DNA from 3 places in the Paucidesulfovibrio longus DSM 6739 genome. Region 1 is predicted to be linked to each of the others. Evidence: predicted binding sites of a transcription regulator. Region 1 holds the regulator's gene; each other region holds the start of a gene.
The links. Region 1 encodes sigma-54, which starts transcription at its own class of promoters, with help from an activator protein. Its sites were predicted from a motif close to CTGGCACGGNNNNTGCTT; they were not measured.

Region 1 (3,270 bases):
GGGCATCGATCCCATCGCCGTGATCGACATTCAGGAAATCATATCCATTTTGAAAAAACTGGGTCTCGGAATCCTCATCTCCGACCACAATGTCCGCGAAACCTTGAATATTTGCGATCGGGCCTATCTCGTCTACGAGGGCACGATCATCCTTGAAGGCAGTCCCCAGGAAATTGTCAAGGATTCCAAGGCGAGACAGGTCTACCTCGGCGAAAATTTCTGCCTCTGATCCGCAATTTCCTTCCCAATTGGCGATTTACAGCCCCCATGAAGGTTGGTACAGTTCTTTCATGGTGGCTGATTTCCGCCGTGTAAATCTGTATTTTCAATAGTTTAAGATGTAATTCTTGCGCCGCATCCAAAGCTGTGGCATAGTGAAAGCAGGAAAATAAACGAACGAGATGCAGAGAGACGTGGATTTGTTCAGGCAGTCTTGAGACTGCGGATCCGCACTCCGCCGCAGTGAGCGATATGGGACTGGAACTCAGACAACAACTCAAGCTTAGTCAGCAGCTTGTCATGACCCCGCAGTTGCAGCAGGCCATCAAGCTGTTGCAGCTCTCCCGGCTTGAGCTGCTGGAATCCGTTCAGCAGGAACTTCTGGAAAATCCATTCCTTGATGAAAAGGAAGGGGATGAGGACGCGCGTGCGGAGGAGACTCCGCGCGAGGAGGCCACCGCCGAGAAGCAGGCCCAGGACGAACTCATGCGCGACGCGGACTGGGAAAACTACATCGGAGAGTTTTCCAGCACGTCCAAGCAGTCGCAGAGCCGTGAAGCCGAAATTCCGGAGGAGGGGCTCTCCTTCGAGGCCCGCCTTGCCTCCAAGCCGTCGCTGGACGGCCACATCAACTGGCAGATGCGGCTTTCGAATTTCACGGAAGAAGAACTCGCCATCGGCGAGATCATCCTCGGCAACCTCGACGACCGAGGCTATCTCCAGGCCGATGTGAACGACATCCTCTCCCAGGTCGATGCCACTCCGGAAGCTGTCGAGAGCGTGCTGCACCGCATCCAGCGTCTCGATCCCGTGGGCGTGGCCGCCCGTTCCCCGCGCGAATGCCTGCTCGTGCAACTCGAAGTCTTCGGGTACGACGACCCCATTCTTTACTCGATCGTGGACGAACACCTCGAAGATCTGGAAAAGCGCCGCTACAAGCCCCTGGCTCGCAAATTCAAGATCGACATGGACGAGCTCAAGGCGTACCTTGATATCATCCAGAAGCTCGATCCCATGCCGGGCACCAGTTATTCGAGCACGGAGCCGCATTACGTCAGCCCGGACGTTTTCGTGTACAAGTACGGAGACGACTTCGTGATCGTGCTCAATGAGGACGGATTGCCGCGATTGACGCTGAATTCGTTTTATATGGACGATATCAAGTCCTGCAACAGCAAGGACAAGGAATATTTCCAGGAAAAGATGCGCTCCGCGGCCTGGCTGCTCAAGAGTCTCTACCAGCGCCAGCGCACCCTCTACAAGGTCATGGAGAGCATCGTCCGTTTTCAGAGGAGCTTTTTCGAGGAGGGCGTTTCCAGGCTGAAGCCGCTTATTCTCAAGGATGTGGCCGAGGACATCAGCATGCATGAATCCACGGTGAGCCGGATTACGACCAACAAGTACGTGTCCACACCGCACGGGATTTTCGAGTTGAAGTTCTTTTTCAACAGTGCGTTGGACCTCGGCGACGGAACGCAGGTCGGCTCGGAATCCGTCAAGGCGCTCATCAAGCAGTTCATCGGCGACGAGGATCCCAAGAGGCCGCTCAGCGACGAAGTCATAGGAGACATGCTCAAGGAAAAGCTGGATGTGAATATCGCGCGCAGGACGGTCGCCAAGTACCGTTCGGCCATGAATATTCCTTCCTCCTCAAAACGTAAGCAGATTCTTTGAACTTGCCCACTCAACCTCTATCTCAAGGAGGATTGTGTATGAACATCAGCTTCAACTTCAAGAACCTTGATCCCTCGCCGCATCTGAAGGATCACATCGAGAAGCGTTTCGATAAGATATCCAAGTTCATTCAGGACAGCGACGAGTCCGATCTCCAGGTCAACCTCGCCGTGGAAAAGACTCGCCAGAAGGCCGATGTGGTGCTCAACGCGGACAACATCCACATCTCCGCCTATGAGGAGTCGCCGGACATGTACGCCACGATTGATTCCGTGGTGGATAAGCTGGAATCCCAGCTGCGCAAGATCCGCGAGAAGATGAAGGACAGGCGGCGCAAGGCCCAGACCCGCGACGTGCGTATGGAGTATTTTTCGCTTTCCGAAGCGGGAGATGCTCCGACCATTACCGGCACGGACAACTACGAACCCAAGCCCATGTCTGTTGAAGAAGCGGCCATGCAGCTCGATTCGTTGCAGTTCGAGTTCCTCGTATTCCGCAACGCGGAAACCGAGGGAGTCAATGTCATCTACCGCCGTAAGGACGGCGACTACGGATTGATCGATCCCGGAAACTGAAATGAGATTAGGCGAGTATCTTGATACGGAACTGATATTGCCGGAGCTTGCCTCCGCCACCAAGGCGGAGGTGCTCCGGGAAATCGTGAGCGCAGTGAGCGACAGGATTCCGGAAATGGACGCGGAGGAGGCCCTCCGCGTCCTTCTTGACCGTGAAAGCCTGGGATCGACCGGCATCGGGGATGGCATTGCCATTCCGCACGGCAAGCTCGAATCCCTTGATCGCATCGTTGTCGCAGTGGCCCGCAGTACCCAGGGTGTCGATTTCGAGGCCCTTGATCACGCCCCCTGCCGGATCATCTTCCTGGTGATTGCCCCGGAACAGGTGGCGGGGCTTCATTTGCGCATTCTCGCGCACATTTCGCGACTGCTCAAAGATCCTGAATTCCGCAGGAACTTCTTGGAAGCGGACGGCGTGGAAGGGCTTCAACAACTCCTGCAGGGCACCTAGAAGGGCATCCGCTTGAAGAAAGACGTTTCTTTTCCCGTGATTGTCGTTACCGGGCTTTCTGGTGCGGGCAAGAGCACGGCTCTCAACGTCTTCGAAGATCTCGGTTTCTTCTGCGTGGACGGGCTTCCCGCAGGCATGCTTCCGAAGATGGTCGAACTTTTTCGCGGCATGGATAAGGACCATCGCGGTCTTGCCCTGGGCATGGACCTCCGACAGGTGGATTTCGTGGAAGAATGGGAACGCGCCTCCACCGAACTGGCCGCCATGGGCGTCAAGGTGCAGGTCGTGTTTTTGGAGACGCGCCAGGACAAGCTGCTCACCCGCTACGCCACCACGCGTCGGCTGCATCCG
Region 2 (3,270 bases), on a different contig from region 1:
AGCGCGGCCAGCGCCTTGTCCACGTCCACCCCCTCGGTGAGCACCGAGGCGTCGTCCGTCTCGTTGCGCAGGGCGAAGTGCAGGGAGCCCTGGCTCGCGGCGAGGGCCAGGCGTTCGCTTTCCTCCGGGCTCACTTCCAGGGTGTAGGTGTCCACGGAAGAGGGCTCGCCGCCTTCGGGCGGAGCCTCGAATTCCACGCCCGTGGCCAGCACGAGCACGTTTTCGAGCACGAGCTTGGTCGTGGGCTGGCTGGCGCGTTCCCCGGCCATGAGCGTCGCCAGCACGTCCACCCTGTCGCCGGGACGGACGAATCCGGCCAGGCCCATGACCTGGTTGCCCTTGACGGCCATGGCCCGGTGTCCGGGAGCGATCATGGCGCTGACTCCGCCGGTGCGCACGTCCTTGGGCGCGAGGCGCAGTTCGGTCACGGGGTCGTTGGCGGCCAGGGGCGAGGAGAGCACGCGGCCCTCCAACTCGGCCTTTTCCGTGAAGGACTTGGCCGGAAGGCTCTGGGGCAGGAAGGGGGCGGTGGTCAGCGACTCGGCCGTGAGCTTGGTGCCGCGCGGCAGGTCGCGGGCCGCCACGACCACGTCCACGGTCCGGGGCCTCGCGGCCTGGACCTCGTTTCGGGGCGCGGCCTCGCGCATCCAGTTGTAGAGCAGCAGTCCGGTGACTCCGGCCAGCACCAGGGCCAGCGCGATCTGGAGCAGGGTCTTGGCGGCGCGGCTCATCATGGTTCCCCTTTGCCTAGAAGGATCCGGCCACAAGGCCGGTCAGGTGTTGGATCTGCCCGGTGGCGCGGAGCATGGCCGCTCCGGTTCCGGCGGCGATGGCCAGCCCGTAGCAGAGCCGGGGCAGGGTCTCGCCGCCGCGCACAGGGGCGTATTCGGCCTTGCGGCTGGCCAGCAGCAGCCAGAGCGCGGCCCAGAAATTTCGCAGGATGCGGCCGAGCATGGGCCGGTGGCGCAGGAGCAGCACGGCCAGGGCGTAGACCCCGCCGGCAAGGCTCGAATACAGGAAGGCGTCCACCGTCACCTGCCAGCCGAGACAGGCGCCCACGGCGGCCAGGAGCTTCACGTCGCCGCCGCCCATGACCCCGAAGAGGTAGGGCGGGAGCATCAGCGCGAGACCGACGCCCATGCCCGCCAGGGCGAAGAGCACGCCGCCCGCGCCGCTTTGCGGCCCGAAGACGAAGCCGCCGAGGCCGTGGAAGAGAATCCCGAAAAGGGCGGTGCTCAGGGTCAGGCTGTTGGGAATGCGCTGCTCGCGAAGGTCCGTGAACACGGCCAGGCCGAGCGAGGCCAGAAGAAATACGGCGATGTATGGATGCATGGTCCCCCCGGAAGTCGGATTGGCGCGCCGGTCCCCGGCTCCCATCCTCCCCAGGAGGAGCGAGGCAAGGGCCCGCCCGAGTGCGGGTCGGACGGGCCCTTCCGGTGCTTGCTTTCTCGCGTCGGCCTAGCTGGAGCTGCCGGCTCCGGCCATGTCGTCCGCAACGCCCTGGAAGGTGTCGCGCACGCTGGTGCCCAGGGCGGTGACCGCGCCCACGATGAAGGCCGCGATCAGGGCGGCGATCAGGCCATACTCAAGGGCGGTGGCGCCCTGCTCGTCCTTCACCAGGTTCATGATACGGTTCAACATGGTTCTCTCCTCCAAGTTTTGATTTCTTTTCGCGTTGGCGAAATGCTCATCAGTCTTGCCTCTCCTTGAGCAACCCGCGTGCCAAAGCCGAGCGGACAAGGAGAGATTTTCATTAATGATAGTGATGACAGGGCCTTGGAGATGCCGATGCATTGCTTCGGCCTTTTTGAGAGACGCGGCTGCGCTCCTGCGCAATCCACGATTCGTGGGGCGGGCTGGTTTGTGATTGGCCGGGAAAGCTGTTTTGGGTGTGATGTCAGTAGGATACGTCGATCCACAAAAAATGGATCGCATTCAGGGGCCGGGTCGGCTGGGGGGGCATGGACGCGAACGCGCGCGGCCGCCTGCGCGGGGCTGGATGCCCCGTGGCGCGGATGTCCTTCTCAGGCAAGGTGTTGGGGGCTAGTCGTCGAGGCTGGCCGGATCGATGCCGTGCTTCTGGAGCTTGTTCCAGAGGTTCTTGGGCGTGACGCCCAGGCGCTTGGCCGCTTCGGTCTGCACCCCGCCGGAGTGGCGCAGGGCGCTGACGATCAGGTCGCGTTCGTATTCGAGCAGCGCGTCCTTGAGCTGCACCGATCCTTCGGGCGGGACGCCGATGGGCGGGCTTTCGGCCTGGGCCGCGGCAGCCGCGTCCGCAGGGGAGCGCTGCAAGGCCATGTTCACGTCCTCGTCCGTGATCACCCCGCCCCGGCAGAAGATGGCGGCCCGTTCCAGGGTATTGGCCAGCTGGCGCACGTTGCCGGGCCAGTGGTAGCCGAACATGATCCGGGTTCCGCTTTTGGAGACACCGCGGATGTCCGTGCCCAGCTTGCGGTTGATGCCGGCGAGGAAGTGCTCGCAGAGCAGGGGGATGTCCTCCATGCGCTCGCGCAGGGCGGGCAGGGGGATGGCGGCCACGTTCAGGCGGTAGAAGAGATCGGAGCGGAACTGCTTTTCCTGCACGCGTTCGGCCAGATCCTGGTTGGTGGCGGCGATGATGCGCACGTCGAAGGACACGGGCTTGGCTCCGCCCAGCCGCTCGACCTGCTTCTGCTCCACGGCGCGCAGGAGCTTGGGTTGCAGATGCAGGGGCATGTCCCCGATTTCGTCCAGCAGGATGGTGCCGCCCTGAGCCAGCTCGAACTTGCCCTTCTTGGCCGCGGCCGCGCCGGTGAACGCGCCCTTCTCGTGGCCGAAGAGCTCGGATTCGAGCAGGTTTTCCGGAATGGCCGCGCAGTTGAGCTTGATGAACGGCCCGGCGGCGCGCTCGGAAAGGGCGTGGATCGTGTCCGAGATCAGCTCCTTGCCCGTGCCGGTTTCCCCGGTCACGAGCACGTTGGCGTCCAGCGGCGCGACCCGTTCGATGAGTTCCACCACGCGGCGCATGGCCGCGCTCTGGCCGATGATCCGTTCGGAAGGGCCTCGGCTGCCGAGGGAGCGGCGCAGTTCCTGGACTTCATGCTGGAGGCGGCGCTTTTCCAGGGCGCGGCGGATGACCACTTCCATCTCGCCCAGGCTGAAGGGCTTGGTGAAATAGTCGTAGGCTCCGTGCTGGAGCGCCTCCACGGCGCAGTCGCGCGAGGCGTGGGCGGTCATGATGATGATGTCCACGAGCGGGTCGGCGCGGTGCAGGTGTTCCAGGGCCTCGAT
Region 3 (3,270 bases), on a different contig from region 1:
GGCGGTGCGGACACGGACGGCGTCCGCAACGGGCAGGACGAAAATCTTGCCGTCGCCGGGCTTGCCCGTCCGGTTCACTTCGATGATGGTCTTGACCACGTCGTCCACCTCGTCGTCCGGCAGGACCACGGTGATCATTCTCTTGGGATAGAGCTTGCCCTTCTCGCCCAGCAGGGCGGCGGCCTCCTCGAATCCTTCCCCGGCGCCTTCGAGCACCTTGGGGTTGACGAAGCCCTTGCCGCGGCCCTGGCACTCGTGAGCGAAGAACGCGTCCACCCCGGCCTCGGTCAGGGCCTTCTTGGTGCGGTTCATCTTCTCCATGCGCACGACGGCGATCACTTCCTTCATGCCGTGGCCTCCTCTTCGGCGGACTCCTTGACGCCGGAGCTGATGGTGTAGACATCGCCGACGTCGCTGACGAAGATCTTGCCGTCGCCGAAAGCGCCCTTCTTGCCGGAGCGCGCAGCGTTCATGATCGTCTCGATGACGAAGTCCTTGTCCGCCGCCTTGACCACGCTCATGAGCATGGTCTTGGGGATCTCGTCGTAGGTGACCTCGCCGATCTTGATGCCGCGCTGCTTGCCGCGGCCCGCCACGGAATATTTGGTGACGGCCGGAAAACCTGCGTCCATGAGGGCCGCGAGAACGTCGTCCGCTCGTTCGGGCCGGACAATGGCCCTGACCATGATCATCATGAGTTTTCTCCTCGTGCTTGAATTGAAGCGTGCTGAACGGGATATGGAAACGGACCGGGCCTTAGGCGTTGAGCAGGCCGTAGTCGAGCAGGAGCTGCTCCAGGTCGTCGATTTCCAGGGGCTTGGGGATCACGAACATCTCGTTTTCGTCGATGGCCTTGGCCAGGCCGCGGTAGGCATCGGCCTGGGGCACTTCGCCGTTCCACTCGATGACCGTCTTGCGGTTGATCTCGGCGCGCTGCACGTCGTTGTCGCGCGGCACGAAGTAGATCATCTGGGTGCCGATCTTCTTGGCCAGCTCCTGGATCATCTCCTTCTCGTTGTCCACGTTTCGGGAGTTGCAGATCAGGCCGCCGAGGCGCACGCCGCCGGACTGGGCGTACTTCATGATGCCCTTGCAGATGTTGTTGGCCGCGTACATGGCCATCATCTCGCCGGAACAGACGATGTAGATCTCCTCGGCCTTGCCGTCGCGGATGGGCATGGCGAAGCCGCCGCAGACCACGTCGCCGAGAACGTCGTAGAAGGCGTAGTCGAGTCCCTCGGATTCCTCATACGCTCCCAGGGATTCGAGCATGTTGATGGAAGTGATGATGCCTCGGCCTGCGCAGCCCACGCCGGGTTCCGGTCCGCCGGACTCGACGCACCAGGTGCCGCCGTAGCCGGGCTTGCGGATGTCGGCCAGTTCCACGTCTTCGCCTTCCTCGCGCAGGGTGTCGAGAACGGACTTCTGGGCCAGTCCGCCGAGCAGCAGACGGGTGGAGTCGGCCTTGGGGTCGCAGCCCACGACCATGACTTTGCGTCCCATTTCCGCAAGACCCGCCACCGTGTTCTGGGTCGTGGTGGACTTGCCGATGCCGCCCTTTCCGTAAATGGCTACCTTTCGCATGAGTTACCTCCGGGTTGGTTTCGTTAGCTGGCATGGTAAGGGCAAAGGGCGTGCCAGTGGCGAATTTGTGCATTTAGCAAGTTGAAATACTTGGATTAAGCTGCTGGCCTGCTCCTCTCCGGAGCGGGCGGAAACCAAGGGCAGGCGACACTGGCTACAAGACCAAATCGTAGGAGACGACAAAAACGTAGCAGGGCTGGGCGGCTGGAGTTGCAGAAAAATATTCTGCGATCTTGGCGAGTTGACGAGGCGGACAAAGCTGGCATTCAAATTGCCACGGCAGAGGCAGGAATACCCCCCAACGAGGAGAAGACCCCTTGCTGATCGACACCACGCTTCGCGAAGGCGAGCAGCTCTACGGCGCCTATTATGATCCCCCTCTCAGGCGGCGGATTCTGCTTCACCTCGCGGAGGCGGGAGTGGAGGAGGCCGAGGCGGGCTGCGTGGGCCGCGACGGACTGGCCGATTTATTGGTCTGGGCCCGCGTTGCTCTGCCCGGTCTCCGGCTGGGGGTCTGGTCCCCTTGCCGCAAGGATTGCCTGGCCCGGGCCGCGCTGCTCGGCGCGCACGTCGTCAACGTGGGCGTGCCCGTATCGGATCTGCACCTGACCCGCCGCCTGGGCTGGACCCGCAGCCAGGCGCTGGCGCGCATTCGGCGGATCCTGGACGCCTCCGCGGAACTGGGCGTGCCGCAGGTGTCCTTGGGGCTGGAGGACGCCAGCCGGGCGGATGCGGGCTTTGTGGCGCAGGCGGCGCAAACCGCCGCGCGATATGGAGCCGCGCGGGTGCGGGTGTCCGATACCGTGGGGCACGCGGGGCCGCTGGAAACGGCGCGGCTCGTGGGCGCGGTGCGCCGGGCGCTGGATGCGGAGAAGGCGGGAGTTCGCCTCGCGGTGCACTGTCACGACGACTTCGGCATGGCTACGGCCAATGCTCTGGCCGCCCTGGACAGCGGGGCGGATCAGGCCGACGTGTCCTTGCTGGGCGTGGGCGAGCGGGCCGGGGTCGCTTCCACGGAGGAACTCGCCGCCTACCTCGCGCTCCGTCGCCGTGTGGCACGGTACGACGTGGCCGTGTTGCGGAGGGCCTGCGGGCTGATCTCCAGCGCGGCCCGGATCGAGGTGGCGCGGACCAAGGCCGTTGTGGGGCGGGATATTTTTCGGTGCGAGAGCGGGCTGCACGTGCACGGGCTGGGCAAGGACACGAGTCTTTTCGAGCCGTATCCGCCCGAAGCCGTGGGCGCGGAGCGCGAGCTGGCCCTGGGCGGCAAGAGCGGCAAGGGCGCGGTGCGCGCGCTGAGCAGGGAGCTGGGACTGGAACTGGACGAGTCTTCCCTGTCCGAGGCCACGGAGCGTATCCGCAAGGCCGCCTCGGCGCTGGGGCGGCCCCTGCGGCCTGAAGAGCTGCCAGGGGTGCTGGGACGCAAGCGCAAGATCATGTGATCGTTTTTTTCGCCGCCGGTGGCCTTTGAGGGATTGTCCCAGGTTCGTCAGTCCAGAAGCGCCTTGACTCGGCCCACCTGCCCGTCCTCCAGACGGACCTTGATGCCGTGCGGATGCGTCGGGGATTTGGTCAAGAGATCGCGGACGATTCCTTCCGTGAGCTTTCCGCTGCGCTGGTCCTGCTTGAGCACGATGGCCACGTGCAGTCCGGGCCGGATGTCCTTGCGTGCCGGGACGTTCATGC

Region 2: the regulator sigma-54 is predicted to act here: its motif matches at 1,709-1,726, upstream of G452_RS0110800 (Flp family type IVb pilin).
Region 3: the regulator sigma-54 is predicted to act here: its motif matches at 1,624-1,641, upstream of nifH (nitrogenase iron protein).

The regions. Positions count from the first base shown of each region.
Region 1 is NZ_ATVA01000016.1:320,135-323,404, reverse strand. Features, by position in the region: gene lptB (LPS export ABC transporter ATP-binding protein) at 1-229, shown strand, start outside; gene rpoN (RNA polymerase factor sigma-54) at 472-1,893, shown strand; gene hpf (ribosome hibernation-promoting factor, HPF/YfiA family) at 1,932-2,468, shown strand; gene G452_RS0114375 (PTS sugar transporter subunit IIA) at 2,470-2,919, shown strand; gene rapZ (RNase adapter RapZ) at 2,932-3,270, shown strand, end outside.
Region 2 is NZ_ATVA01000014.1:347,163-350,432, forward strand. Features, by position in the region: gene cpaB (Flp pilus assembly protein CpaB) at 1-731, opposite strand, end outside; gene G452_RS0110795 (A24 family peptidase) at 748-1,332, opposite strand; gene G452_RS0110800 (Flp family type IVb pilin) at 1,459-1,641, opposite strand; gene G452_RS0110805 (sigma-54-dependent transcriptional regulator) at 2,044-3,270, opposite strand, start outside.
Region 3 is NZ_ATVA01000015.1:96,553-99,822, reverse strand. Features, by position in the region: gene G452_RS0111570 (P-II family nitrogen regulator) at 1-348, opposite strand, end outside; gene G452_RS0111565 (P-II family nitrogen regulator) at 345-695, opposite strand; gene nifH (nitrogenase iron protein) at 757-1,584, opposite strand; gene G452_RS0111555 (LeuA family protein) at 1,902-3,026, shown strand; gene G452_RS0111550 (YwbE family protein) at 3,074-3,268, opposite strand; gene G452_RS19255 (MBL fold metallo-hydrolase) at 3,265-3,270, opposite strand, start outside.